One region of the Saccharopolyspora hordei genome, then DNA from elsewhere that is predicted to be linked to it. Evidence: riboswitches for the same ligand, from Rfam matches in the RefSeq annotation. Region 1 holds a riboswitch; each other region holds the start of a gene.
The links. A riboswitch is a leader RNA that binds a small molecule or an ion and turns the genes downstream of it on or off. The one in region 1 is predicted to bind cobalamin.
Positions count from the first base shown of each region.

Region 2: another riboswitch for cobalamin. It lies ahead of metE (5-methyltetrahydropteroyltriglutamate--homocysteine S-methyltransferase); the one in region 1 lies ahead of HNR68_RS24135 (ribonucleoside-diphosphate reductase subunit alpha).
Region 3: another riboswitch for cobalamin. It lies ahead of HNR68_RS09330 (putative cobaltochelatase); the one in region 1 lies ahead of HNR68_RS24135 (ribonucleoside-diphosphate reductase subunit alpha).
Region 4: another riboswitch for cobalamin. It lies ahead of cobN (cobaltochelatase subunit CobN); the one in region 1 lies ahead of HNR68_RS24135 (ribonucleoside-diphosphate reductase subunit alpha).

Region 1 is NZ_JACCFJ010000001.1:5,275,307-5,282,227, forward strand. It holds gene HNR68_RS24130 (glycoside hydrolase family 3 C-terminal domain-containing protein) at 1-1,002, opposite strand, end outside; cobalamin riboswitch at 1,120-1,334, shown strand; gene HNR68_RS24135 (ribonucleoside-diphosphate reductase subunit alpha) at 1,447-3,813, shown strand; gene HNR68_RS24140 (ribonucleotide-diphosphate reductase subunit beta) at 3,931-5,004, shown strand; gene ilvD (dihydroxy-acid dehydratase) at 5,089-6,783, opposite strand.
Region 2 is NZ_JACCFJ010000001.1:5,776,482-5,783,402, forward strand. It holds gene HNR68_RS26390 (class I SAM-dependent methyltransferase) at 1-126, opposite strand, end outside; partial or broken gene HNR68_RS27065 (HXXEE domain-containing protein) at 376-507, opposite strand; gene HNR68_RS26395 (TetR-like C-terminal domain-containing protein) at 556-864, shown strand; gene HNR68_RS26400 (cell division protein SepF) at 872-1,090, opposite strand; gene HNR68_RS26405 (helix-turn-helix transcriptional regulator) at 1,199-1,711, opposite strand; partial or broken gene HNR68_RS27755 (HTH domain-containing protein) at 1,749-1,913, opposite strand; gene HNR68_RS26410 (alpha/beta hydrolase) at 1,924-2,820, opposite strand; gene metE (5-methyltetrahydropteroyltriglutamate--homocysteine S-methyltransferase) at 2,947-5,232, opposite strand; cobalamin riboswitch at 5,354-5,570, opposite strand; gene HNR68_RS26420 (hypothetical protein) at 5,892-6,077, opposite strand; gene HNR68_RS26425 (DUF5753 domain-containing protein) at 6,318-6,921, shown strand, end outside.
Region 3 is NZ_JACCFJ010000001.1:1,971,857-1,978,777, reverse strand. It holds gene HNR68_RS09335 (DUF6346 domain-containing protein) at 1-638, opposite strand, end outside; gene HNR68_RS09330 (putative cobaltochelatase) at 897-2,918, opposite strand; cobalamin riboswitch at 2,973-3,097, opposite strand; gene HNR68_RS09325 (GNAT family N-acetyltransferase) at 3,210-3,677, opposite strand; gene HNR68_RS09320 (DUF4291 family protein) at 3,793-4,257, opposite strand; gene HNR68_RS09315 (S1 family peptidase) at 4,429-5,208, opposite strand; gene HNR68_RS09310 (LysE family transporter) at 5,523-6,155, shown strand; gene HNR68_RS09305 (MFS transporter) at 6,069-6,921, opposite strand, start outside.
Region 4 is NZ_JACCFJ010000001.1:1,997,089-2,004,009, reverse strand. It holds gene HNR68_RS09430 (cobalt-precorrin-6A reductase) at 1-440, shown strand, start outside; gene HNR68_RS09425 (precorrin-2 C(20)-methyltransferase) at 428-1,939, opposite strand; gene HNR68_RS09420 (precorrin-8X methylmutase) at 1,936-2,562, opposite strand; gene HNR68_RS09415 (precorrin-3B synthase) at 2,595-3,812, opposite strand; cobalamin riboswitch at 3,943-4,064, shown strand; gene cobN (cobaltochelatase subunit CobN) at 4,178-6,921, shown strand, end outside.

The DNA of each region.
Region 1 (6,921 bases):
CGACACCGCCGGGTCGATCGGCAGCACCGGCGCCTCGTCCACGGTCTCGTTGCGCAGCAGCACGAACCCGCGGGTGGCGAGGTCGCGGACGACCGGCCGGGCCTGCTCCGGCGGCGGACCACCGACGGGTTCGGTGTCGTCGAAACCGCCGACGCGGGAGGCCAAGCGCAGCAGCCGCAGCACCTTGTCGTCGAGCACCTCGACCGGGACCTCGCCCCGCTCCACGGCCTCGGCGAGCTCGTCGTCCGACCACGGGCTCTCCGGCCCCGGCATGGCCAGGTCCAACCCGCCCAGCGCGGACTCGCGCAGCGAGCGGGTGGCGAACCAGTCCGACACCACCACGCCGTCCCAGTCCCACTCGCCCTTGAGCACCTCGTTGACCAGCCGCGCGTTCTCGGTCATCGTCTGGCCGTTGACCGAGTTGTAGGCGGCCATCACCAGCCACGGGTGCGCCTTGGACACGATCCGCTGGAACGGCGCCAGGTAGACCTCGCGCAGGGTGCGCTCGTCGACCACCGCGTCGTAGGTGAACCGCTCGGTCTCGGTGTCGTTGGCGACGAAGTGCTTCGGTGTCGCCCCCACCCCGCGCGACTGGACGCCCGCGACGACCTCCGCGCCGATCTCGCCGATGAGCAGCGGGTCCTCGGAGAAGTTCTCGAAGTTCCTGCCGCCGAACGGACTCCGGTGCACGTTGACCGTCGGCGCCAGCACCACGTGCACGCCCCGGCGCCGCGCCTCGTCGCCGAACAGCTCCCCCGCCGTCCGCGCCGCCGCCCGGTCCCAGGTCGCCCCCAGTGCGGAGGCCACCGGCAGCAGCAGCGCGGTGTCGCGCTCGTCCCAGGTCGTGCCGCGCACGCCGTTGGGCCCGTCGGAGAGCACCAGCGAACGCAGCCCGATCCCCGGTGCGGGGTGCAACGTCCAGAAGTCGGCGCCGGTCAGCAGCCGAGCCTTCTCCGCGGTGCTCAGTTCCGCCAGCAGTGACCGCAGCCGCTCCTCGTCCACGGCAACCCCTTTCGGCTCGCTCCTGGCGACAGTGTCGAACACAGCTCCGACACCTGTCGACCGTGCGCGCGGCGCGCCGACATCTGCCCCTTCGCGCCGACCGCGGACCCAAGATGTAGTGTGTCGCTCGCTGGTGGTTCACCGGAGCGATCCGGTGAGGCAAGAGGGAACCCGGTGCGAGTCCGGGACTGCCCCGCAGCGGTGAACGGGAACGACCGTCGTGACCCGACGCCCACCCGGGCGGCGGGTACAGCACTGGGCACCACGCCTGGGAAGCCACGACCAGTAGGCCGCCCGTGAGTCCGAAGACCTGCCACCGGTGCACGCGCACAGCGTGCTGTCCGGGACCTCGAGGGCGGGTCCGCGCGGACGAACGGCGGCCGGTGCCGTCGCTGTCTGCCTGCGCGCGCTCGTGGTCCACCGAGCTCGCGAGGGAGAGAGAGCGTGACGGCGACACTCGACAACTGGACCGAGGTGTCCACCGCGGTCCACCAGGCCTGCGCCGGACTGCCCGGCGTGTCCGCCGAAGCCGTGCTCGACGAGGTGCGGCGCACCGGCTACGCGGGGATGAGCGACGACGAGCTGTCGCTGGCCCAGGTCATGGCGGCCCGCACCCTGATCGAGACCGAACCGAACTACTCGCAGGTCACCGCGCGCCTGCTGCTGGGCCGGATGCGCCGCGACGCGCTGCGGTTCCTCGGCGTCGCCCCGGACGCCGACTACCCGGACCTCTTCGCCGCGCACGTGCGCCGCGGGGTCGAGCTGCAGCAGCTGGACCCGGAGCTGGCCGGGTTCGACCTCGACCGCCTGGGCCGCGCCCTGGTCCCCGAACGCGACCTGCAGTTCGGCTTCCTGGGCCTGCAGACGCTCTACGACCGGTACTTCCTGCACGAGGGCGGGGTGCGGTACGAGCTGCCGCAGGCGTTCTTCATGCGGGTGGCGATGGGCCTGGCACTGCGCGAGGACGACCGGGAGGCCCGCGCCGTCGAGTTCTACGACCTGCTGTCGTCGTTCGACTTCATGTGCTCGACGCCGACGCTGTTCAACGCCGGGACCACCCGGCCACAGCTGTCCTCCTGCTTCCTGACCACTGTGGACGACGACCTGTCCAGCATCTTCCACTCGATCAGCAACAACGCCCTGCTGTCGAAGTACGCCGGGGGCCTCGGCAACGACTGGACCCCGGTGCGCGGCATCGGCGCGCACATCAAGGGCACGAACGGCACGTCGCAGGGCGTGGTGCCGTTCCTGAAGATCGCCAACGACACGGCGGTGGCGGTCAACCAGGGCGGCAAGCGCAAGGGCGCGGTGTGCGCCTACCTGGAGACCTGGCACATCGACGTCGAGGAGTTCCTCGACCTGCGCAAGAACACCGGTGACGACCGGCGGCGCACGCACGACATGAACACCGCGAACTGGGTGCCGGACGAGTTCCTGCGCCGGGTCGAGGCCGACGAGCAGTGGACGCTGTTCTCCCCGGACGAGGTCCCGGACCTGCACGACCTCTACGGCACCGCGTTCGCCGAGCGCTACCGGGCCTACGAGCGGGCCGCCGACCGCGGTGAGATCACGGTCGTCAAGCGGGTCCGCGCGGTCGACCTGTGGCGGCGGATGCTGACCATGCTGTTCGAGACCGGGCACCCGTGGATCACCTTCAAGGACCCGTGCAACCTGCGGTCCCCGCAGCAGCACACCGGGGTGGTGCACTCCTCGAACCTGTGCACCGAGATCACGCTGAACACCAGCACCGACGAGGTCGCGGTGTGCAACCTCGGCTCGATCAACCTGGCCCGCCACGTCACGCCCGAGGGCATCGACGCCGAGAAGCTGGAGCGCACCACCCGCACCGCGGTGCGGATGCTGGACAACGTCATCGACATCAACTTCTACACGATCCCCGAGGCCCGGCGGTCCAACCTGCGGCACCGGCCGATCGGCCTGGGCCTCATGGGGTTCGCCGACGCGCTGTTCACCTTGCGCGTGCCGCCGGCCTCGCGGGCCGCGGTCGAGTTCGCCGACCGCAGCACGGAGCTGATCAGCTACCACGCGATCAGCGCGTCCAGCCGGCTGGCCGTCGAGCGCGGCCGGTACGAGACCTTCGAGGGGTCGCTGTGGAGCCGCGGCGTGCTGCCCCTCGATTCGCTGGAGCTGCTGGCGGAGGCGCGCGGCGGTGACGTCGACCTGGACCGGTCGTCCACACTGGACTGGGACGCGCTGCGCGAGCGCGTCGTCCGCGACGGCATGCGCAACTCCAACGTCATGGCCATCGCGCCGACCGCCACCATCGCCAACATCTGCGGCGTCAACCAGTCCATCGAGCCGGTCTACCGCAACCTCTACGTCAAGGCGAACATGTCCGGCGACTTCACCGTCGTCAACCCGCACCTGGTGGCCGACCTCAAGCGGGCCGGGCTCTGGGACGAGCAGATGGTCGCCGACCTGAAGCTGCACGACGGCAGCCTGCTGCCGATCGAGCGGATCCCGCAGGAGCTCAAGGAGCTCTACGCCACGGCGTTCGAGATCGAGCCGCGCTGGCTGGTGGAAGCCGCCGCGCGCAGGCAGAAGTGGATCGACCAGGCCCAGTCGCTGAACCTCTACGTCGCCTCCCCGAGCGGCCGCAAGCTCGACGAGCTCTACCGGCAGGCCTGGCGCTCGGGCCTGAAGACGACCTACTACCTGCGGTCGACCAGCGCCACCCACGTCGAGAAGAGCACCTTGCGCGGCACCGACGGCCGGCTCAACGCCGTCCCCACCGCGGTCCCGGCGAGCGCCTGCTCCGTCGACGACCCCGACTGCGAAGCCTGCCAGTGACCCCGTGACGCGACTTCGATGAGGCAGGCCCCCGGTCCCCGTCGAGGTCGCGCACCTCCACGAGCCGACACCCGACCTCCCGGTCGTCGACCGGGATCCCTTGGAGCACCACGAGAGATGCCTACCCCGCAGTCCTCTTCCCCCGCAGGCCTCGGTGAGATCGACCGCTCCGGCGGGCGCGTCGACGTCAGCGAGAAGGCGATGATCAACGCCCGCGCCGACGTCAACCAGCTGCTGCCGCTGAAGTACGGCTGGGCCTGGGACAAGTACCTCGCCGGCTGCCACAACCACTGGATGCCCACCGAGGTCTCCATGCAGGCCGACATCGCGCTGTGGAAGTCCCCCGACGGGCTCAGCGACGACGAGCGCCTGCTGCTCAAGCGCAACCTCGGGTTCTTCGCCACCGCGGAATCGCTGGTGGCCAACAACGTCGTGCTGGCCGTCTACCGGCACATCACCAACCCCGAGTGCCGGCAGTACCTGCTGCGCCAGGCGTTCGAGGAAGCCGTGCACACCCACACGTTCCAGTACGTCTGCGAGAGCCTCGGCCTCGACGAGGGCGAGCTGTTCAACATGTACCGGGAGATCCCGTCGATCTCCGACAAGGACGCGTGGGCCCTGCAGTACACCCAGAGCCTGGAGGACCCGGACTTCGCCACCGGCACCACCGAGGCCGACCAGGCCTTCCTGCGCGACCTCGTGGCCTTCTACGTGGTCTTCGAGGGCATGTGGTTCTACACCGGGTTCGCGCAGGTCCTGGCGCTGGGCCGCCGCAACAAGATGGTCGGCGTCGCCGAGCAGTACCAGTACATCCTGCGCGACGAGTCGATCCACCTGAACTTCGGCATCGACTGCATCAACCAGATCAAGCTGGAGAACCCGCACCTGTGGACCGCGGAGTTCCAGGCCGAGGTGCGCCAGATGCTCACCGAGGCCTGCGAGCTGGAGATCGCCTACGGCCGCGACACCATGCCCCGCGGCATCCTCGGCATCAACGCCGACCTCTGCGCCCAGTACATGCACTTCATCACCAACCGCCGCTGCGACCAGCTCGGCCTGGAGCCGGTGTTCCCGGAGACCGAGAACCCGTTCCCCTGGATGTCGGAGGCCATGGACCTGAAGAAGGAGAAGAACTTCTTCGAGACCCGGGTCATCGAGTACCAGTCCGGCGGCTCGCTCACCTGGGACTGATCCGACGGCGCGGTGAGCGGCCCGGCCGTTCACCGCGCCACCACGGACGCGAGCGAGTCGGTGTTGGCCGGAGCCGTTCCCGGTTCAGCCGCAGACCGCGCCTTCGGCTGCCGAGCCGACCAGCTTCGCGTACTTGCCCAGCACACCGGTGCGGAACCGCGGTGGCGGCGGCGCCCACTCCGCCCGCCGTCGCTGGAACTCCGCGTCGTCCACGAGCAGGTCCAGCGTCCGGGCGGCCAGGTCCAGCCGGATCGGGTCGCCGTCCCGCACCAGCGCGATCGGTCCGCCGTCGGTGGCTTCCGGGGCGACGTGCCCGATGCAGAGACCCGTCGTCCCGCCGGAGAACCGGCCGTCGGTGACCAGCAGGACGTCCCTGCCCAGGCCGGCGCCCTTGATCGCCCCGGTCACCGCGAGCATCTCCCGCATGCCCGGACCCCCGCGCGGGCCCTCGTAGCGGATGATGACCACGTCCCCGGGCTTCAGGGTGCCGTCCTCGACCGCGTCCATCGCGCCCTGCTCGCCGTCGAAGACCCGTGCCGTGCCGTCGAACCGCGCGGAGTCGAACCCCGCGCTCTTCACCACGGCACCGTCCGGGGCGAGCGAGCCGCGCAGGATGGTCAGCCCGCCGGTGGGGTGGATCGGGTCGGACAGCTGGTGCAGCACCTCGCCGTCGAGCTCCGGCGGACGGAGCTCGTCCAGGTTCTCCGCGACCGTCCGCCCGGTCACCGTCATGCAGTCGCCGTGCAGCAGGCCCGCGTCCAGCAGCGCCTTCATCACCACCGGCACGCCGCCGATGCGGTCCACCGCGGACATCACGTAGCGACCGAAGGGCTTGACGTCGGCCAGGTGCGGCACCCGGTCGCCGATGCGGTTGAAGTCGTCCAGCGACAGGTCGACCTCGGCTTCGCGCGCGATCGCGAGCAGGTGCAGCACGGCGTTGGTCGACCCGCCGAACGCCATCACGACCGCGATCGCGTTCTCGAAGGCCTCCCTGGTGAGGACCTGGCGTGCCGTGAGCCCCTTCTCCAGCATGCCGACCACCGCGCGCCCAGCGGCCCGCGCGCCGGCGTCGCGGCGGCGGTCCACCGACGGCGGGCTCGCCGACCCGGGCATCGACATGCCCAGCGCCTCCGCCGCGCACGCCATCGTGTTCGCCGTGTACATCCCGCCGCAGGCACCTTCACCAGGGCAGATGGCGCGCTCGACGCGGTCGACCTCCGCCCGGGAGATCAGCCCGCGCGCGCACGCGCCGACCGCTTCGAAGGCGTCGATGATCGTCACCTCGCGGTCGTCGACCCGCCCTGGCAGGATCGACCCGGCGTAGACGAACACCGAGGCGAGGTCGAGCCGCGCCGCCGCCATCAGCATCCCCGGCAGGCTCTTGTCGCAGCCCGCGAGCAGGACGGTGCCGTCCAGCCGCTCGGCCTCCACCACGGTCTCCACCGAGTCGGCGATGATCTCCCGGGACACCAGGGAGTAGTGCATCCCGACGTGCCCCATCGAGATGCCGTCGCTCACCGAGATGGTGCCGAACTCCATGGGGAAGCCGCCGGCCGCGTGCACCCCGTCCTTCGCGGCCTGCCCGAGCCGCTGCAGGGACAGGTTGCAGGGGGTGATCTCGTTCCAGGAGGACGCGACCCCGATCTGCGGCTTGCCGAAGTCCTCGTCCTGCATGCCGACGGCACGCAGCATCCCGCGTGCCGCAGCCCGTTCCAGTCCCTCGGTGACCTCGCGGCTCCGCGGCTTCAGGTCAGCACGGGTGAGCTCTGCACCATCCACACGAGGACTGTAGGCGCCCCCACACCCCCACGCTCGCCGTCGCAGCGCGAGCTCCGCGCCCGCGTCCCGGCAGCGCTCCACGGAGCTGTTCATCCGGAGTGCTGCGGAAGCAGGCACCAAAAAGAAAAGGGGGGTGGC
Region 2 (6,921 bases), 500 kb from region 1:
GAGCTTGCGCTGGTAACCGGCGACTCCCTCGTCGAACCGCTCAGCTCGGGCGGTCCAGAGGTCCCCCTGGTTCCCGTCCCACGCGCGCAGCTGCTCCACATTGGACGGATCGACTGGTGCGGCCACGGAATCCCCCTCGTCTGAATGCGCAGCGGGGAACTTTACTCCACACTCCGATGAGATCAACCGGTTTTCCGCCACCGGGTGATCAGCCGCGCGGCGCCGTGCACCGCCGCCAGCGCCACCGGGATCATCAGCCCCCCCGCACGCCCGGGAACCGTCGCGCCGGACCCCGGCCCGGCCGAGTTCGCGCCAGGCCCACAGCGAGTACGGGATGACCACGGTGGGCGCGGTCGCGACGCCGGGCGTGTACCCGCGGTGCAGCGCGGTGAGCGCGAGGTGCCCGAAGCCGTGCGCGCCGAAGCCGAACAGGGCGCTCTGGAAGAACGGGGACCTGCCGCCGGTCTGCGCTCCCCTCGCGGAGGCGGCGAGCACGATCAGCCCCATCAGGGGACGGCCGCCGCGGAGCTCCTGGCCGAGCACGGCTACGCCGAGCTGACCCGGCTCGCCGCCGCGCCGCTCGGGCGCGTCGTGCTCGGCGTGCACGCGGAGGGCGGGCGCAACGCCAAGCTGGGCGCGCTGCTGCACGAGCACTACCTGCAGAACAGGGACATCGCGATCACCGAGCTGGTGGAGCGCGGGCGGCAGCAGGGCGGTTTGCGCGACGACCTCACCGCGGGGACCATCCGGGACCTCGTCTTCGGCCCGCTGATCTACCACTGGCTGATGGTCGGCGAGCTGGACCGGGCGACCGCCGAAACGCTGGTCAGCGCCGCCCGGCGGGCGATCGCAGCGGAGCCGTGACCGGCGCTCACGCCCCCTTCGGGTGCGTCAGCAGGAAGACCTTCGGCGCGACGCGCTCCATGCTGCCGTCCCGCGCCACGACCATCCCCGCCGCGAAGTCGACCAGCTGTCTGGCCTCGGTGTTGGACAGGGCCGACAGGTCCATCAGCACGGAGTTGCCCTGCCGGAAGTAGTCGCCGACGTGGTAGACGTCGGCGTAGTTCTGCGGGTGCAGCGTCTTGACCACGCCCCTCAGTCTTGCCCGCTGCGGCGGGAAGTCAACTGCAAGCACGTCTCCCCAGCTCAACCTCGCCGGACGAGCCACCAGGTCCTTGCCGGAGCAATCGCCCGCTGCTCACCGCGGCGGCGTCAGCGGGGCCAGCGCGGTGGGGCGCACCGCGCCTGCGGCGGCCGAGCCGAGCAGCAAGTCGGCCAGGTCGTGGGGCGGCGACTTCTCGTCGGTCGGCGTCGCCGTCGCGATCCGGTCCAGCCGGAAGCCCCGGCCAGCTCGCCGCTCGCGGCACCAGGCGATGAGGTACCAGCTGCCGCCAGCGGTGAGCAGCCCGGCGGGTTCCACCGCGCGATCGCTCCTCCGCCCCGATTCGTCTACGTAGGACAGCAGCAGCACCGTGCCGGTGGTGAGGGCGTGTTCCACTGCGGACCGGACCGATCCGGCGGTCCGGTCCGGCAGCGCGACGATCCGCGCGGCGAGCCCCTGCGCCGCATCGGCCGCGGGGCCGGTCATCGAGGCTGCGATCTTCTGAGCTGCTGTGCGAGCCGCGTCGGCGTAGGGAGCGTCGGCGACCGCGAGCGCCGCGACCAGCGCCGAGGCCTCGTCGGCGGTGAAGCGGATCGACGGAAGCGTCATCGCCGGATCGATCGACCAGCCCCCCGCCACGCCCGGACGTGGTGCGCACCGGGAGGCCCGTCTCCAGCAACGCCTGGAGATCGCGCTGCACAGTGCGGGTGCTGACCTCGAACCGCGCCGCGAGGGAAGCCACGGTCAGCGGTCGCGGGGCCGCCGCGCGCAACTCCTCCACCAGCGCGTAGAGCCGATCAGTCCGGTTCACGGGCTCGACGCTACGCGCCCGCCAGGAAGTCCCGCTCGCGCTGCTTCTCCCGCTCGGTGATGGTCAACGGGAACAGGGTGAAACCGTGCATCGCGCCTGCGACGACGCCGAGCTGCACGGGCGCCGGCCACCGCGCCGCGAGGAAGAGCGAGTCGTCCAGCAGCGGGTCTTCGGTGCCGACCACGATCCGGGCGGGCGGCAGCCCGGTCAGGTCGGCGAACAGCGGCGAGATCTCCGGGTCGCGGCGGGCTTCCGGCCCCATCCCCGGTGTGAAGAGCTCGTAGCTGCGCCGCAGCGAGTCGGTGTTGCTCAGCAGCGGCCGGGAACCGAACGAGCGCTGACTCGGTGTCATCGACAGGTCGTACGGGCCGAAGGTCAGCTGGGCCGCCTGGTACGCGCCGGTGATGCCGTGCCGGTCGCGGAGGCGCAGCAGCGTCAGGACGCTCAGGTGGGCCCCGGCCGATTCACCGCCGATCAGCAGTCTTCGGGTACCGAACTCGGTGGCGGCGTGGTCCACCAGCCACCGGGCGACGGCTTCGCAGTCGTCGGGCCCGGCCGGGAAGGGATTCTCCGGCGCCAAGCGGTATTCCACGCTCACCACGGCCAACCGCGCCTCGACGGCCAGCTGCCACAACTTCTCGTCCTGCCCGTCCGCCGTGCCGAACACCCAGCCGCCGCCGTGGATGTGCAGGTACACGCCGTCGACGCGGTCCGGCACGAACGCCCGGACCGGCACACCCGCGACGACGCGGTCCTGCCCCTGCGGCAGGCGCACCGGCGGCGCGTCACCGCCGACCCGGTTGCGCCGCAGGAGTTCCAGCGACTTCGGCACCTCGCCGCGAGACGCCTCGAACCGGTCGTTGAACGCCGAGGTCTCGGCGAGGCAGTCCGCATCAGTGATCGTCATGCGCCGACGGTCGCACTCGCGCGCGACACCCCCGTGTCACCCTTCGCAGGTGAACTGGATCACGGGAGGGTGTTGCGGGCGGTGCGGTGAGTGGTGGGGAGTGCGCACCGCCCGCAACGCTCGTGGTCAGGGCAGGTCGCGGCGTGCCGCTCGCGCTGCGCTGACCAGGTTCTCCAGGGCCGGTTCGACCTCCGCGTAGCCCCGGGTCTTCAGACCGCAGTCCGGGTTGACCCACAGGCGGTCCGCGGGCACCGAGCGCAGGGCCGCGCGGAGCAGGTCGGTCATCTCCGCCGCGTCCGGCACGCGCGGCGAGTGGATGTCGTACACCCCCGGCCCCACGCCCCGGGCGAAGCCGACCGCGTTGAGGTCGTCGAGCACCTCCATCCGGGAGCGGGCGGCTTCGATGCTGGTGACGTCGGCGTCCAGCGCGACGATCGCGTCGATCACGTCGCCGAACTCCGAGTAGCACAGGTGGGTGTGGATCTGGGTGGAGTCGGCGACCCCGGAGGTGGCCAGGCGGAACGCCGACACCGCCCACCGCAGGTACGGCCCGTGCTCGGCCGCGCGCAGCGGCAGGAGTTCGCGCAGCGCGGGCTCGTCGACCTGGATCACCCGGATACCGGCCGCTTCGAGGTCCTGCACCTCGTCGCGGATGGCCATCGCGACCTGCGCGGCGGTGTCCGCCAGCGGCTGGTCGTCGCGGACGAACGACCAGGCCAGGATGGTGACCGGCCCGGTGAGCATGCCCTTGACCGGCTTCGCGGTGAGCTTCTGCGCGCAGGTCGCCCACTCCACCGTCATCGGTGCGGGCCGGAACACGTCGCCGTAGAGGATCGGCGGCCGCACGCACCGGGACCCGTAGGACTGCACCCAGCCGTTCGCGGTGCTGATGAACCCGTCCAGGTGCTCGGCGAAGTACTGCACCATGTCGTTGCGCTCCGGTTCGCCGTGCACCAGCACGTCGAGCCCGATCGCTTCCTGCAGCTCGACCACGCGCCGGATCTCGTCGCGCATCCGCTGGTGGTAGCTGGCCCGGTCGATGCGCCCGGCCCGGAACGCCGCGCGCGCCTTGCGGACGTCGCTGGTCTGCGGGAACGAACCGATCGTCGTGGTGGGCAGCGGCGGCAGCTTCAGGGACTTCTGCTGCGCCTCCCGCCGCTTCCGGTAGTCGCCGCGCTGCGAGTGCTCGGGTCGCAGCGAATCGAGCCGGGCGCGGACGCGGTTGTTGCGCACGCGCGCCGCCCCGGCCCGGTCGGCGATGGCGGCGCGGGCAGCGTCGAGCTCGTCGGCCACCGAGTCCCGGCCGTCCTTCAGCGCGCGCCCGAGCACGACGACCTCGCGGACCTTCTGCGCGGCGAAGGCCAGCCAGGACTTGATCTGCGGGTCGATGTCCTCGGTCTCGACGTCGTAGGGCACGTGCAGCAGCGAGCACGAGGTGCTCACGGCGACCTCTCCGGCCAGCCCCAGCAGCGTGGCCGCCGTGGTGAGCGCGCGGTCCAGGTCGGTGCGCCAGACGTTGCGCCCGTCCACGAGCCCGGCCACCAGCGTCTTGTCCCGCAGCCCCGGCACCCCGGACAGCGAATCCACAGCGGACGGCTCGGTCACCAGGTCCGCGCCGATCGCCTCCACCGGGGTGGCCGCCAGCACCCGCAGCGCCTCGCCGAAGTCGCCGAAGTACCCCGCCACCAGCAGTTCCGGCCGCGCGGACAACCCGCCCAGCTGCCGGTAGGCGTCGCCGAGCGCCTGCAGCTGCTCAGGCGTGCGGTCCGCGGCGAAGGCGGGCTCGTCGAGCTGCACCCACTCGGCCCCGGCGCGGTGCAGCTCGCGCAGCAGCTCGGCGTAGGCGTCGAGCAGTTCGGGCAGCTTGTCCAACGGGCGGAAGGGTTCCGGCGCGCCCGGCGCCGGTTTGGCCAGCAGCAGGAAGGTCAGCGGACCGACCAGCACCGGGCGCGTGGTCACCCCGGCCTCCAGCGCCTCGCGGTACTGCTCGACGGGCGTGCGGTCGGCCAGCGAGAACCGCGTGTCCGGGCCGATCTCCGGCACCAGGTAGTGGTAGTTGGTGTCGAACCACTTCGTCATCTCCAGCGGCGGCACCGCGGAAGCGCCGCGCGCCATCGCGAAGTAGGTGTCCAGCGGCCCGAGCCCCAGTTCGGCGTAGCGCGGCGGCACCGCGCCGAAGGTGACCGCGGTGTCGAGCACCTGGTCGTAGTAGGAGAACGTGTTGCCGGGCACCGAGTCCAGCCCGGCGTCGCGCAGCTGCCGCCAGGTGTCGATGCGCAACTCCCGGGCGGTTTCGCGCAGTTCCGCTTCGGTGGAGCGGTCGGCCCAGTAGCTCTCCAGCGCGCGCTTCAGCTCCCGCTTCGGCCCGATCCGGGGATATCCGAGCGCGGTCGATCCGATCTTGCCGGTCAAGTCCCTCACCTCGCGAGCTCGACATCAGGTGTGCCGAGGTCGTGCGGGCGCGGGCCAGCGGGCAGGCAGCAGCCGCTCGTCGGCCAGGTCCTCCCGCGAGACCTCGGACCGCGCCCACCGGTCGGCGGGCGCACCGGTGGCAGGTCTTCGGACTCGCGGGCGTTCTCCTGCTCGGAGGCTCCTACTGGCCGTCGCTTCCCAGGCCCTCCGGCCCAGTGCTCGATGACGGCGGTCGTTCCCGCTCACCGCTGCGGGGCAGTCCCGGATTCGCACCGGGTTCCCTCTTGCCTCGCCCACCCCCCGCAGGGGGCGGACGAACCACCAGCACGGCCAAGGCTATCGACCAGGACCCCGTTGGCAAGGCCCGTCCGACGTCCGGCCCCCGGCCACGGCCGGTGAAGTCGATCTACGCCGCGCTGAGATCCGCCCCACACCCGAACGGCCGAGATCACGTACAGCGGGGAAATCGAGAGGCCAATTGCGTTCTTCGACGGTGCCGCTGAGTTCGTCCGCCCGTTCTCACCCAGCGCCTCCAGCGCCACATCGCGCAATTCGTACCCAGCGTGGGGTGGTGGGCCGGGCGCGGGGAGGGGCGACGCCCGGCCCACCGGGGAGGTCCGGTGCCCGCGAGGTCGGGGGCAATCGGGCACCGGACCAGTTCAGGGGTCCGACCGGAGGCGGTGACGGCCGGTGGAGGCGGCTTCGCGTTGTCGCTCGGTCTCGACCTCCTCGATCAGCTGCCAGACGTTCAGCGCCCCATCACCAGCACCGCCGTGCTGCGCCCGCAGCGGGGGGATCAGCAGCATGCTCGCGATCAGCACGTTGACAAGCACCAGCGTGCTCACCTGAAGCCAGAACATCCCTGGTCACCCCTTGTTCGCTGAAGGTCGTGCTTGTGCAGGTCAGGTGTCGTGAGTGCGTAAACCGGCTCCAGCCGGTCTTTGCACTCACGACCACCGGGCGCTGATCCGCCGCCAGCAGTCCATGCAGGTGTCCTCGCGGATCCACTCCGACTCCGGCGCAAGCCGCTGCACCTGCCACGCCCCCCCGCAAAGTCGAAGATCAGAAAGATCGAGCTCGGGGACGTGCCGACCAAACGGGCCGAGCTCGACGCCTTGCTGCGGTTCTACGAGGCGTCGCAGGAGGACATCGACGAGATCAAAACCCTTGCGAAGGGCGCAAATCAGCGTGGCTGGTGGCAGGCCTGCCGCGGTGCAGTGCCGCGATGGTTCCGGCGTTACGTCGGTCTGGAATCAGCCGCAGTGGAGATCCGAACCTTCGAAACGGAGCTCATCCCAGGTCTGCTCCAAACGGAGTCCTACACAACCGCGATCATCGAGGCGCTGAACCCTGAACTCTCCGGCGAAGAACGCGACCGCCAAGTGAAGGTCCGAGCGGAGCGGCAAACGAGGCTCCTGCACGGTGGTCAAACTCGCCTGCTGGCAGTCGTGAGCGAGGGCGCGATCCGGCGCATGGTCGGCGGGCCGGAGGTCATGCGCGAGCAGCTCCGCTTCCTGCTCGAAGTCAGGGGGCCAGCGAAGCTCGAAGTCCAGGTCATTCCGAACGATGCTGGAGCACACCCGGCAACCGGGTTTCCGTTCGTCCTGCTCAGGTTTCCTAACGACGTGGCGCCGACACTCGCCCACACGGAAAGCCTCACGTCTGCCGCCTATCACGATCGCCAAGCCG
Region 3 (6,921 bases), 3.3 Mb from region 1:
GCGCCGAGCCCACCCGCGACCAACAGGCCCCACCCGATCGGCGCGGCCAGCGGCTGCCACCACTGCAACCGGACCCGCCGGCGGCGCTCCGCCCGGCGGTCCGCGGGCATCGGCGGCACGCCGGGGACCCACACGCCGTGGACGAGCAGGCCGGTCAACGCGACGAGCATCACCCAGCCGAGGACGGCGAACGGGCGCGGGGCGTCGACCACGACCTGGTCCGCCGCGTCGCGGACGTCCCGGTGCACCACGGGCGCGGGCTCGGTCGTGTTCCGCGGGGTCAGCTGCGAGGACGGGAACTCCTCCCGCGTCGTCCGCCCGTCGGACCAGGTCACCTCCGCCTCGCAGGACCAGTACCAGCCCAGTCCGGACCGGCTGATCGGCCCGACCCGCTCGCAGTGCGTGGCCAGCGCGGTGCCGCGGTCGGTCACGGCGCCGTCGGACGCCACCGCGCCGGTGAGCACGAAGACCGTGTAGCAGACCAGTGCGATCACGACGCGCACCAGGACCTGGGAGGCCACGAAAGCCGTGCGCCAGAACCGCTCCTCGCGCGGCAGCTCAGCCCACGGCCGGCGCCACGGCGGCGTCCGCGGGTTCCGCGCCGCCTCCCCCGCAGGTGCGGCCGACTGCGAGCCCATGTCCCTCCATCGGCGGTACCGAACACACTTCGGTGCAGCATCTTCGCACCGAGGAACGGACGAACCGCGCGGACCCGGCACACGTCACAACCGGGGCCAGAGACTGAGAGGCCCCCGCACTCAACCAGCCTGGGGGTCGCCGGGAGCGCGGGGGCACTTCGCAAGTCCACCCCTGGGGGTCAGGTGGACGGCAGCCACCGTACCAATCCGAGCAGCGGGCCGGTACTCGTGTCAGCCGATCTCGTAACCAAACCGAGATCAAGCGGCGCGCGGCCGTTCGTCCCGGACGGCTCGCACGACCCCCGCGACGTTCTCCGCCGAGAGCTCCTCGAGCCGCAGGCACGGGCCGCCGAGGGCCGCGGCCAGCCGGGCGGCCAGGCCCAGCCGGACCATCCCGCTCTCGCAGTCCACCACGACGGACGCCGCGCCCGTGCTCGCCACCAGCCCGGCGGCCCGCAGGGCGTCGTCCACCGCGCGCTGCGCGCGGTCGCGCCCGCTCAGCCCGGACTGCACCGGCACGGTGGCCTTCCCGTCGGTCAGCAGCACGACCAGGGCGCGGCGCTGCGGGTCGCGCGTCCGCTCGCGCTGCACCACCCGCTGGACCTGCAGCAACCCGTCGGCCAACGGGGTGCGGCCACCCGTGCGCAGTCCGCGCATCCGCGCCGCCGCCACGTCCACAGAGGACGTCGGGGGCAGCGCGAGCTCCGCCGACCCACCGCGGAACGTCACCACACCGACCTTGTCCCGCCGCTGGTAGGCGTCCCGGAGCAGCGACAGCACCGCACCGCTGACCGCGGACATCCGCTCCCGGGCGGCCATCGACCCGGAGGCGTCCACCGCGAACAGCACCAGGTTGCCCTCGCGGCCCTCCCGGATGCCGCGCCGCAGGTCACCGGGCCGCAGCACCAGTCCCGGGCCGCTGCGCCCCCGCGCGAGCTGGTGCGGTGCGGCGGCGGCCAGGGTGGCCGCCACGTGCACACCGTGCCCCTCCACAGCGGACGGACGCGTCGTCCGGCCGCTGCGCGACCGCGACCGCGAGCGCCGTCCCGGCGCGCCCTCACCGAGGCCCGGGACCTCCAGCAGCCGCGCCCGGAACGCCGGCGTCGGCGCGGCCGGTGGCTTGTCCGCCGGGGCGCGCCCGTCGCCGCCCTCGTCCGCGCCGCTGCCGCCGGTCGGCTCCGTCGGCCCGTCCGGCGACTGACCGCCGCCACCCCCGGGGCCGTCGTCCGGTCCCTCCGGCGGCTCGTCGCCGTCGTCCCCGGCGTGCTCCGCGGCCTCGGCGAGCGCCTGTTCCAGCTGGTCCTCGGCCATGCCGGGCTCGTCGAAGGGGTCCCGGCGACGCCGGTGCGGCAGGGCGAGCCGGGCAGCGGCCTCGACGTCGGCCTCGGTGACCGCGTCGGCGCCGCGCCAGGCCGCGTGCGCGACGGCGGTGCGGGCCAGCACCAGGTCGGCGCGCATCCCGTCGACGTCGAAGGCCGCGCACAGCGCGGAGATCCGGCGGAGTTCGGCGTCCGGCAGCGCCACGTGCCGGACCCGGTCCCGCGCGGCGCGGATGCGCTCGGCGAGCTCGGCGTCGGCGTCGGCCCACTGCGCGGCGAACCCGGCCGGGTCGGCTTCGAAGGCGAGCCGGCGGCGCACCACCTCGGTGCGGGTGTCGACGTCGCGGGACGCCGCGACGTGCACGGTGAGGCCGAACCGGTCGAGCAGCTGCGGCCGCAGCTCGCCCTCCTCCGGGTTCATCGTCCCCACCAACAGGAACGACGCGGGGTGCGTGACCGAGACGCCTTCCCGCTCGACGTGCGCGCGGCCCATCGCGGCGGCGTCCAGCAGCAGGTCGACGAGGTGGTCGTGCAGCAGGTTCACCTCGTCCACGTACAGCACGCCGCGGTGCGCGGCGGCGAGCAGACCCGGCTGGAAGGCGCGGACACCCTCGGTCAGCGCCCGCTCCAGGTCCAGCGAGCCGGTCAGGCGGTCCTCGGTGGCACCGACCGGGAGCTCGACGAGCTGCGCCGGGCGCTGCGTCGCGGCCGAGCCGTGCGGCGCGTCCGGGCACTGCGGGTCGGGTCCGGCCGGGTCGCACCCGAAGCGGCAGTCGGCGACCACGTCCAGCGGCGGCAGCAGCGACGCCAGCGCGCGCACCACGGTGGACTTCGCGGTGCCCTTCTCGCCGCGCACCAGCACACCGCCGATGCGCGGGTGCACGGCGTTGAGCAGCAGCGCCAGCCGCAGGTCGTCGTGACCGACGACGGCGGAGAAGGGGAAACGGGGAGCAGCGACCACGTCGACGTTCCTTCCTCGGGGTTCGGACGCCCCGGTGGCGGGAACAAGGGGCCGCAGTGTCCTGACTCCCGGATCTCCGCGCCCCTCCGGCCTTCCCAGGTCGTCCCGGTGGCTCTCGGGGGAGGGCCGCTCCCCGGTCACAGTGGCGCCGACCGTGCCGGACTCGCACCGGCTTCCTGCCGCACCCCTTGCATTCGGATCACGGAGATCGTCGCAGAACCGGACCGGTGGGCCCAACCGCCCACCGCCCCGCCGAGACGCGCGCCACTGCCGGCGCGGCCGGAACTCGGGTCAGGCGCGGCGGCGGGGTTCGCGACGCATGTCGATGTGCGGGATGCCGTCCTCGAGGTACTCCTCGCCGTCCTCGACGAACCCGAAGGAGGCGTAGAAGTCCTTGGCGTAGACCTGCGCGGCGAGCACCGCCGGGGCGTTCTGCACCTCGGCGACGGCGGCGCGCATCAGCTTGCGCGCCAGGCCGTGCCCGCGCGCGGACTTGGCGGTGCACACCCGGCCGATCCGGAAGGTGCCGTCGGGGTCCTCGAGCAACCGCAGGTAGCCGAGCACGTACCCGTCCGCGGAGTCGATCCAGAAGTGCCGGGTGGTCTCCTCGAGGTCGCGACCGTCGAGTTCCGGATAGGGGCACTCCTGCTCGACGACGAACACGTCGACGCGCAGGCGCAGCATCCGGTAGAAGTCCGCGGCGTCCAGGTCCGCGGTGTAGGCGCGGTGGACGGCGGTCGCGAGAGGCTCGAGGGTCATCCTCTCCTGGATATCACAGCACGGTCTCCGCACCCGCATCTACCTGCACCGTGAGTAGCCAACACCACTCCCTCGGCCCAGTCCGCGACCGCGCGGGACGGTCGGTGTGACCGCGTCACGCCGTGGCGCCGAGGCGGCGGGCGATGTGGTCCGGCAGCGGGTACGGCGTCTCCTGGGGCAGCGCCGCCTCGGCGGCGTCGAGGTCGCCGGCGGCGACCAGCGCGGCGATCTCGCGCATCGTCCCGGTCGCGTCGGTGAGGGAGGTGGTCCACTCGCCCACGTAGCGCTCCACCGCTTCGCCGCCCAGTCCCGCTTGGGTCGAGCGGTGGTCCAGGGGCCGGTGGAGCAGGTCCCGTTCCGGGTCCCACTGGACACGGACGGGGCTCGTCCTCTTCTGCTCCGCCCACACCTCCCGGGTGCCGTGGACGTCCGGCTCGAAGTGGCTCAGGCAGGCGTGCTCGAGCGCCCACGCGAAGCCCGCACGGGTGACCTCCACTGCCAGCGCCCGCTCCTGGCCCGGCTTCGTCGCCCAGCCGCAGCGGTGGGCCATCCACCGGGAGGACGGCTTGATCCAGGTCATGCGCTCGCGCTTGAACGTCCCGGCCGCCAGGGCCGCGCGTCGGCGATCTCCGGCGAGTGCGCCTGGTGGACGGTCAGGGACGACTCCGTCTGCTTCGCCCGCACCGCGCGGTTCACCCGATCTCCCACACCACGTCACCCTGCGGCAGGCGAGCGCCGGATCAACCGGGTTTCAGAGCTGGCCGGTGAGCTCGTCGGCGTAGCGGGAGAGGCGGGTGTAGACGCCCGGCGTGTTCGGCCGACCGCAGCCGGTGCCGTACGACACCACCCCGATCAGGCGGTTGTCCGCCACGATCGGGCCACCGGAGTCGCCGGTGCACGCGTCGCGGCCACCCTCCGGGTACCCGGCGCAGAACATGCTCTGCGGGTCGTAGTCCGCGTAGGCGCCCCGGCACGCCTCGTCGGTGGTGATGGGCACGTCCACCGCGCGCAGGCCCTCCGACGGCCACCCGGACTCGCTGGTCCTGCCCCAGCCGTAGACGCGGCCGACCGTGCCCGGCCGGTAGTGCTCGGTGTCGCCCGGGTCGACCAGCGGCACCGGGCGCTGCGGCAGCGGCGCGTTCAACGTCAGGACCGCCACGTCGTCACCGCTGGTGTAGCCGCGGAAGTTCGGGTGCACCCACACCGCCTGCACGTCCGCGACCACGCCCTCGTCGGTGCGCAGGTCGGTGCGGCCCGCGATCGCGCGCAGCTCCTGCGGTGCGCGCTGCGTGCCGGTGATCTCGTCCACCACGCAGTGCGCGGCCGTGACGACCTTGACCGGCGCCACCAGGGCCCCACCGCAGAACTGCCGACCGCGGTCGTCGGTGACGGCGACCGCCCACGGGGCCTCCGCGGTCGTGGCCTCGGTACCGCCCACGATCCGGGCCTGCGTGTCGTCCGCCGCGCCCGCCACCTCGGGGTGCGCCCCGGCGAGCGCCACCACCGCGCCGGTGATCACGAGCCCTCGCACTGCGGATCCGGTCCTGCCACGCGCCACGTCGACCCTCCCACTGTCGCGGATCATGCTGATGGCACACAGTAGTCAGTCGCGTACCGACACATCACGAGGCACAACTCACACATTCGCAGGAAAATATTTCGTTAAGATTGGATTAGACGGGAAATCCTTCTGAGCCGGTCAGTGTGGACCGTCGCTCGTCCTTCCCGTGCCGACGCGGACCTGGAGCGCCTCGCAGCGCCGGGTCCGCGAAACGTCGCTTGATCAGCTGACAGATCAAACCCGTTCGAGTGATCAACGCTGCGCGCTGTCCGGAGGAGTGAACCGTGCTCGTGGACCTGACCCCGCTGCCCGCCTTCCTGGTGGCCAGCGCGGTGGTCGTGCTGACCCCTGGCGTCGACCTCTTCCTGCTGCTGCGGACCTCGCTGCACCGCGGCCGGCGGGCGGGGATGCTCGCGCTCGCCGGGATCCACACCGCGAGCATCCTGCAGGTGGCACTGGTGATCTCCGGGCTCGGCGCCCTCGTGACCAGCCACCCCGCCGTGCTGTCCACGCTGAAGTGGATCGGCGCCGCCTACCTGGTCTACCTGGCCGCGTCCATCCTGCGCGGGCTGTGGCTGACCAGGAAGAAGACCACCGAGGGCACGCTGGCCGGACCGCCGGTCGACGACGCCGACCCCTACCTGCGCGGGCTGCTCAGCAACCTCACCAACCCGAAGATGCTGCTGTTCAGCCTGGCGTTCCTGCCGCAGTTCGTGGGAGCGGCCGCCTCCCCGGCGCTGCAGCTGGTGCTGCTCGGCGTGGTCTTCCTGCTGCTGGCCCTGGTGTGGGAGGCCTCGATGGTGCTCGGCGCCGCCCGGATCGCCGACCGGCTACAGGACCCCCGCGTCGCGAAGTCGCTGGACGTGGTCAGCGCGGCGGCGTTCCTGACCATCTCGGTCGGGCTGGTCACGACCTGAGACCAGCGCGCCGGTGGCCAGCGCGAGCCCGACCAGCACCAGCAGCACCACCTGGGCAGGCACCACGGGGGCGAGCAGGCTGATCGCGAACGGCGTGGCGAAGCCGAGGTAGGCGATGCACCAGAACACGGCGGTGAGCCGGGCCAGCTCGCCCGGTCCGGCGATCCGCCCCACCACGGTGAGGCAGAACGTCACCGTGAACCCGTACCCGGTGCCCATGAGCAGGCACGCCGCCAACGCCCACCAGGGCAGCACCCACGCCACGGAGACCGCCGCCAGCCCGAGCCCGGCCGCCAGCACCAGCAGGCCGACCACGGCCGGGGCGCGCTCACCGCGCCGGGCCGAGCGCCGCGCGAGGGGCTGCACCACGGCGCCCAGGCCCGGGGTGAGCAGCGCGGTGACGCCGGCGTAGACGATCTCGACGCCGTGCAGGTCCCGGGCCACCAGACCGGGCAGCGTCCCGAACGCGACCGTCGGCCCGACGAACACCCACGGCGCGACCGGCAGCACGAGGCGGCGGAACCGCGGGTCGCGGGTGCCGAGACCGCGCGCACCCGAACCGCTCCCCGGTGCGCGCGTCTCCGGGCAGGACAGCGCGAGCACGACCCCGCCCGCGCACAGCAGCAGGTGCGGCAGGTACGCGGTGACCAGCGGGTGCGGCCCCCACTGCGCGACCAGGGCGGAGACCAGGCCGCTGACGCTGAAGCCCGCCGAGAGCATCACCCCGGCCCGGCGGGCGCCGACGCCGTCCTCCCGCGCGGTCCCG
Region 4 (6,921 bases), 3.3 Mb from region 1:
AGCCCGGGCCGGGCGACGACTGGCGCCCGGTGCCGTCGATGCCCGCGGCCGCCGCGCTGCTGCCGGAGCTGGGCGAGCGGGTGTTCCTCACCACCGGCAGGCAGGGGCTGGCCCACTTCGCCGAGCTCGACCTGCACTTCCTGGTCCGCGCGGTCGACCCGCCCGAACCGCCGCTGCCGCCGCGCACGTCGGTGCTGCTGGCCCGCGGGCCGTTCAGCGTCGACGACGAGCTCGCGCTGCTGCGCGAGCACCGCATCGACGTGCTGGTCAGCAAGAACAGCGGCGGGTCGATGACGAGCGCGAAGCTCACCGCGGCCCGCGAGCTCGGGCTGCCGGTGGTGATGGTGCAGCGCCCGCCCCAGCCGGACGCGCCGTCGGCCGGGACCGTCGACCAGGCCGTGGCCTGGCTCGACGACGTGCTGCGCGATCACGCCGGGTAGCGCCTCGGGGTGAACACCACGTCGCGCCCGTCCGCCCCGCGCGCGAGCTGGGTGGTGGACGACCCGACGATGAGCAGGCACCGCATGTCCACGTCGGACTGGGCGAGGTCGGCGAGCCGCACCACCTCGACGCTCTCCCGCTCGCTGCCGACGGCCCGCCCGATGACGACGGGCGTGTCCGGGGAGCGGTGCTCCAGCAGCACGTCCCGCGCGGCGTCGACCTGCCAGGTCCGGCTGCGCGAGGCGGGGTTGTAGACCGCGATCACCAGGTCGGCCGCGGCGGCCGCGCGCAGGCGGTCGACGATCACCTCCCACGGCTTGAGCCGGTCGGACAGCGACAGCACGCAGAAGTCGTGCCCCAGCGGCGCGCCGACGCGGCTGGCCACCGCCTGCGCCGCGGTCATCCCGGGCAGCACCCGCACCGGCACGTCCGCGCGCTCCGCGGCGGCCTCCAGCACCGCGCTGGCCATCGCGAACACCCCCGGGTCGCCGGAGGAGACCACCGCGACCTTCGAGCCGCGGCGGGCCAGTTCGAGCGCGAACTCGGCGCGCTCGGCCTCGACGCGGTTGTCGGAGGCGTGCTTGCGCTGTCGCGGGTTGTCCGGGACCCGCGCGAGGTAGGGGGCGTAGCCGACCAGGTCGTCGGCCTCGGCGAGCGCGGCCTGGGCCTCCGGCGTCACCCACTCCCGCCCGCCGGGCCCGAGGCCGACCACGACGACCTCGCCCCGCTCCGCGGGTTCGGCAGCGGGCCCGGACGCCTGGACCTCGACCGTGGCGGCCGCCGGTCCGGGCAGCAGCGCCAGGGAGAAGTACGGGACGCCGTCCGGGTCGACCTCCGCCAGCGGCGCGCAGCGCTGCCGGTCGGTGGTGGCGCGTTCGACGTACCACGCCTCGTCCAGCCGGCCGGCCTTCTCGAACGCCTGCCGCACGCCGTCGAAGGTGCGCCCCAGCTTGAGCACCGCCGCGGCGTCGGTCGCGGCGAGCCGCTCGGCGAGGGCGTCCGGCGGGAGCGTGCCCGGCAGCACGGTGAAGGTCTCGTCGCGCTCCGCCAGCGGCCGTCCCAGCGCCGCCGAGGCGCCGCTGATGGAGGTGATCCCGGGCACCACCTCGGTGCGGAAGCGGCCGGACAGCCGCTTGTGCATGTGCATGTACGAGCCGTAGAAGAGCGGGTCGCCCTCGGCGAGCAGGACCACGTCGCGCCCGGCTTCGAGGTGCGCGGCGAGCCGGGCCGCGCACTCGGCGTAGAACTCGTCGATGGCGCCCTGGTAGCCGCCCGGGTGGTCGGTGGTCTCCGTGGTCACCGGGTAGACCAGGGCTTCCTCGACCTGGCCGGGCCGCAGGTACGGCTCGGCGACGGACCGCGCGATGCTCCGACCGTGGCGGGCGCTGTGGTAGGCGATCACCTCCGCCCGCTCGATCAGCCGGGCGGCCTTGACCGTCACCAGTTCCGGGTCGCCGGGGCCGAGGCCCACGCCGTAGAGCGTGCCGTTGCTGCTCACTCTTCCTCGCTCGCGATCGCGTTGATGGCGGCCACCGCCATGGCGCTGCCGCCGCGGCGACCGCGCACCACCAGGTGTTCCAGTCCGCTCGGGTGCGCGGCCAGCGCGTCCTTGGACTCCGCCGCGCCGATGAACCCGACCGGGAGGCCCAGCACCGCAGCGGGCTTCGGCGCACCGTCCTCGACCATCTCCAGCAGCCGGAACAGCGCCGTGGGCGCGTTGCCGACCGCGACCACGGACCCGGCCAGCCGGTCGCGCCACAGCTCCAGGGCGGCCGCGCTGCGGGTGGTGCCCAGCTCGGCGGCCAGCGCCGGGACGCGCTCGTCGGACAGCGTGCAGACCACCGGGTTGTCCGCGGGCAGGCGGCGCCGGGTCACGCCCGCGGCGACCATCGCCGCGTCGCACAGGATCGGCGCGCCGCGGCGCAGCGCCTCGCGCGCCGCGGTCACCACGCCCGGGGAGAACGCGAGGTCGTCGACCAGGTCGACCATGCCGCAGGCGTGGATCATCCGCACCGCCACCCCGGCGACCTCCGGGGGCAGGCCGTCCAAGCGGGCTTCCGCGCGGATCGTGGCGAAGGAGCGGCGGTAGATCTCCGCCCCGTCGCGGACGTACTCGGGCACCCCGCGGTAGCGGGTGGCCGGGCTGTTGTCGTTCACACTTTCCTCCGTGCCGCGTCGAGCGCGGCGGACACCTGGTCGACGTCGGCTGCGCAGGTCCACGTCGCTCCGTCGAGACCGACCTGGTAGCCGACGCCGGTGGCCAGCACTTCCACGACGCGTCCCGGTGGGCGGCCGCAGCGCCGCTCGCACCCCGACCAGTGCACCGGCAGCGCACCGGCCCGCACCGCGCGTCGGGCGTCTTCGCGGACGTCGGCCCGCGACTTCGCGCACCCGGGCCGACCGGCGCACGTGGTGACCCCGACCCCGTCCGCGGCGGGGTCCACGAGCAGTCCGCGTGCGCCGAGGTCCGAGAGCCACCGCTCGGCCTCGTCCGGCCGCAGCGCGGGCAGGACGAGGGTCCGCCAGGGCGTCAAGCGCAGTTCGCCGGCGGCCTCGGACGCGGCGGTGATGATATCCACCTGGTCCGGCGTGAGGCGGCCCAGTGGGGCGCCCGCCACCGCGGAGACCGTGCCGTCGGGCCGGACCACGCGCCCCACCTGCGCGTGCGTGGCCGTCGGCGGCGCCGGATCGGCGGGGGTCAGGCCCGTGCCCAGCCGTGCGGCGACCCGCTGGGCGCCACCGTCCAGTTCGGCCAGCCGCCACGCCGAGGAGCCCTGAGCCGCCCGCTCGTCCAGGAACGCCTGCGCCGCGGCGACCGCGGTCGCGGCGGCCTGCTGCGGGGTCGTCCGCAGCCCGGTCTCCGCCCCGGCGAGCAGCAGCGCCACGGTGTCCGCGCTCCGCGCGCGCACGCCGACGTCGGCGCCGAGCGGGCTGACGTCCCCGCTGCCGTCGTCGACCGTGAACAGGAACCGTCCGGGCAGGCCGGCCAGGGCGGGGGTGGCGCAGAGGGCGGCGTCGAGGTCGGCGGCCACCGCGCGCACGTCGACGAGCTCGCGGCCGTCCGCGGACGGCGAGCCGACGACGTTGCGCACCCGCTCGTGCGTGGCCGAGGGCAGCAAGCCCGCGGCACGCAGGCGCGCGGCGAGCTCCTGCTCCGCCCCGGCCGGGAGGCCGCGGACTTGGAGGTTCGCCCGCGAGGTCAGTTCCAGGCCGCCGTCACCCAGCGCCGCGACCTCGGCGATCGCGCGGACCTGCGGCGGGGTGAGCGCGCCGCCCGGGACGCGGATGCGGGCCAACCCGCCGTCGGCGGCCTCGTGCACCCGCAGCGCGCCGGGGCACCGGTCCCGCTCTGGTCTGGCTCGTGGCAACACCCGGCTGATCCTACGGACCCCGGTAGTTGCGGACGCAAACTCGGAGCCGGTGCGACGCGCATCATGCCCGCGCGGCTTGACGTAAGATCGCCCTGCCACGGAGAGTGGTCACAACACGCGGCGACGAGCGGAGGAAGCCGGTGCGAATCCGGCGCGGTCCCGCCACTGTCACCGGGGAGCGGACTCCACCACGCCACTGTCCTCATCGGACGGGAAGGCGGAGCGAGCGCTGATCCGGGAGCCAGGAGACTCCGGTCGCCGTGACCTGCCGACCGGGGCGAGGACCCCGAGAGAGGTGCTGTCATGCGCTGCGCGCTCGCGCCCTGGTTCGACGACGCTGCCCGCCGAGCCGAGGAGCGAACCGCATGATCCTGCTTCTGTCCACTTCGGACACCGACCTGCTCAGCGCGCGAGCCGCGGACGCCGACTACCGGCTCGGCAACCCCGCCCGGCTCGGCGTGGACGACCTGCCCCCGCTGCTGGAGGGCGTCGACCTCGTCGTGGTGCGGCTGCTCGGCGGCCGCCGGGCCTGGGAAGAGGGGCTGGACGCGCTGCTGGCCGGGCCGCGCCCGGTGGTCGTGCTCGGCGGTGAGCAGGCCCCGGACGCCGAGCTGATGGAGTGTTCCACGGTCCCGGCCGGGGTGTGCGCCGAAGCGCACCGCTACCTGGCGCACGGCGGCCCGGAGAACCTGGCGCAGCTGCACCGGTTCCTCTCCGACACGGTCCTGCTCACCGGGCACGGCTTCGAGCCGCCGGTGGAGACCCCGACCTGGGGCGTGCTGGAGCGCACCCCGCGGCGCACCGACGGCCCGACCGTCGCGGTGCTCTACTACCGCGCGCACCACGTGGCGGGCAACACCGCGTTCGCGCACGCGCTGTGCGACGCCATCGAGGACGCCGGCGGGCGGCCGCTACCGCTGTTCTGCGCCTCGCTGCGCACCCCCGACCCGGGGCTGCTGGAGCGGCTGCGCGAGGCCGACGCGCTGGTGGTCACCGTGCTGGCCGCGGGCGGCACCAAGCCCGCCACCGCCTCGGCCGGTGGCGACGACGAAGCCTGGGACGTCGGCGCGCTCGCCGAACTGGACGTCCCGATCCTGCAGGGGCTGTGCCTGACCAGCACCCGCGCCGCCTGGGAGGACAACGACGAGGGCCTGTCCCCGCTGGACATGGCCACGCAGGTGGCCGTGCCCGAGTTCGACGGCCGGCTCATCACCGTGCCGTTCTCGTTCAAGGAGAACGACTCCGAGGGCCTGCCGGTCTACGTCGCCGACCCGGAGCGGACCGCCCGGGTGGCCGGCACCGCCGTCCGGCACGCCCGCTTGCGGCACGTGCCGCCGCAGGACAAGCGCGTGGCGCTGGTGCTCTCGGCCTACCCGACCAAGCACTCCCGGATCGGCAACGCGGTCGGCCTGGACACCCCGGTCAGCGCGGTGCGGCTGCTGCGGGCGCTGCGCGAGCAGGGCTACGACGTCGGCCCGGTGGACGGCCCGGACGCGCTGCCCGGGGTCGCCGAGCAGGACGGCGACGCGCTGGTCCACGCGCTGATCGCCGCCGGCGGGCAGGACCGCGACTGGCTGACCGAGGAGCAGCTGAGCGGCAACCCGGTGCGCATCCCGGCCCGCCGCTACGCGGAGTGGTTCGCGACGCTGCCCGAGGACCTGCGCGCCGGCGTCGAGGAGCACTGGGGGCCGCCGCCCGGCGAGCTGTTCGTGGACCGCTCCCAGGACCCGGACGGCGAGATCGTGCTCGCCGCCCTGCGCGCGGGCAACGTCGTGCTCCTGGTGCAGCCGCCGCGCGGCTTCGGCGAGAACCCGATCGCGATCTACCACGACCCGGACCTGCCGCCGAGCCACCACTACCTGGCGGCCTACCGCTGGCTGGTCGACGAGTTCGGCGCGCACGCCATGGTGCACCTGGGCAAGCACGGCAACCTGGAGTGGCTGCCCGGCAAGACCGCCGGCCTGTCCGCCTCCTGCGCCCCGGACGCGGCGCTGGGCGACCTGCCGCTGATCTACCCGTTCCTGGTCAACGACCCCGGCGAGGGCACGCAGGCCAAGCGCCGGGTGCACGCCACCCTCGTCGACCACCTGGTGCCGCCGATGGCCCGCGCGGAGAGCTACGGCGACATCGCCCGGCTGGAACAGCTCCTCGACGAGCACGCCACCATCTCGGCGATGGACCCGGCGAAGCTGCCCGCCATCCGCAGCCAGATCTGGACGTTGATGCAGGCCGCCAAGCTCGACCACGACCTCGGGCTGGAGGAGCGGCCGCACGACGCGGAGTTCGACGACATGCTGCTGCACGTCGACGGCTGGCTGTGCGAGGTCAAGGACGCCCAGATCCGCGACGGGCTGCACGTCCTCGGCGAAGCCCCGACCGGCGACGCCCGCGTCAACCTGGTGCTCGCGATGCTGCGGGCCCGGCAGGTGTGGAGCGGGCAGAGCGCCGCGCTGCCGGGCCTGCGCGAGGCGCTCGGGCTCGCCGAGGACGGCAGCGCCGCCCGCGACCAGGTCGACGACGTCGAGTCCCGCGCGCACGGCCTGGTGCAGGGCATGGAGGACCGCGGCTGGGACGCCGGTGCGGCGGCCGAGGTGTGCCGCGAGGTCCTGGGCGAGCGCAACGACGCGGTCGTGCGGGTCCTGGAGTTCGCCGCCACCGAGATCGTGCCGCGGCTGGCGGCCACCACCGACGAGCTGAGCGCGACGCTGCACGCCCTCGAGGGCGGGTACGTGCCGGCCGGGCCGAGCGGGTCGCCGCTGCGCGGGCTGGTCAACGTGCTGCCCACCGGCCGCAACTTCTACTCCGTCGACCCCAAGGCCGTGCCCAGCCGGCTGGCGTGGGAGACCGGGTGGGCCATCGCGGAGTCGCTGCTCGACCGCTACCGCGCCGACACCGGGGACTGGCCGCGCTCGGTCGGCCTGTCGGTGTGGGGCACCAGCGCGATGCGCACCGCCGGCGACGACATCGCCGAGGTGCTGGCGCTGCTCGGCGTCCGGCCGACCTGGGACGAGGCCTCGCGCCGCGTCAACGGGCTGGAGGTCGTCCCGCTCGAGGAGCTGGGCCGCCCCCGCATCGACGTCACGGTGCGCATCAGCGGCTTCTTCCGGGA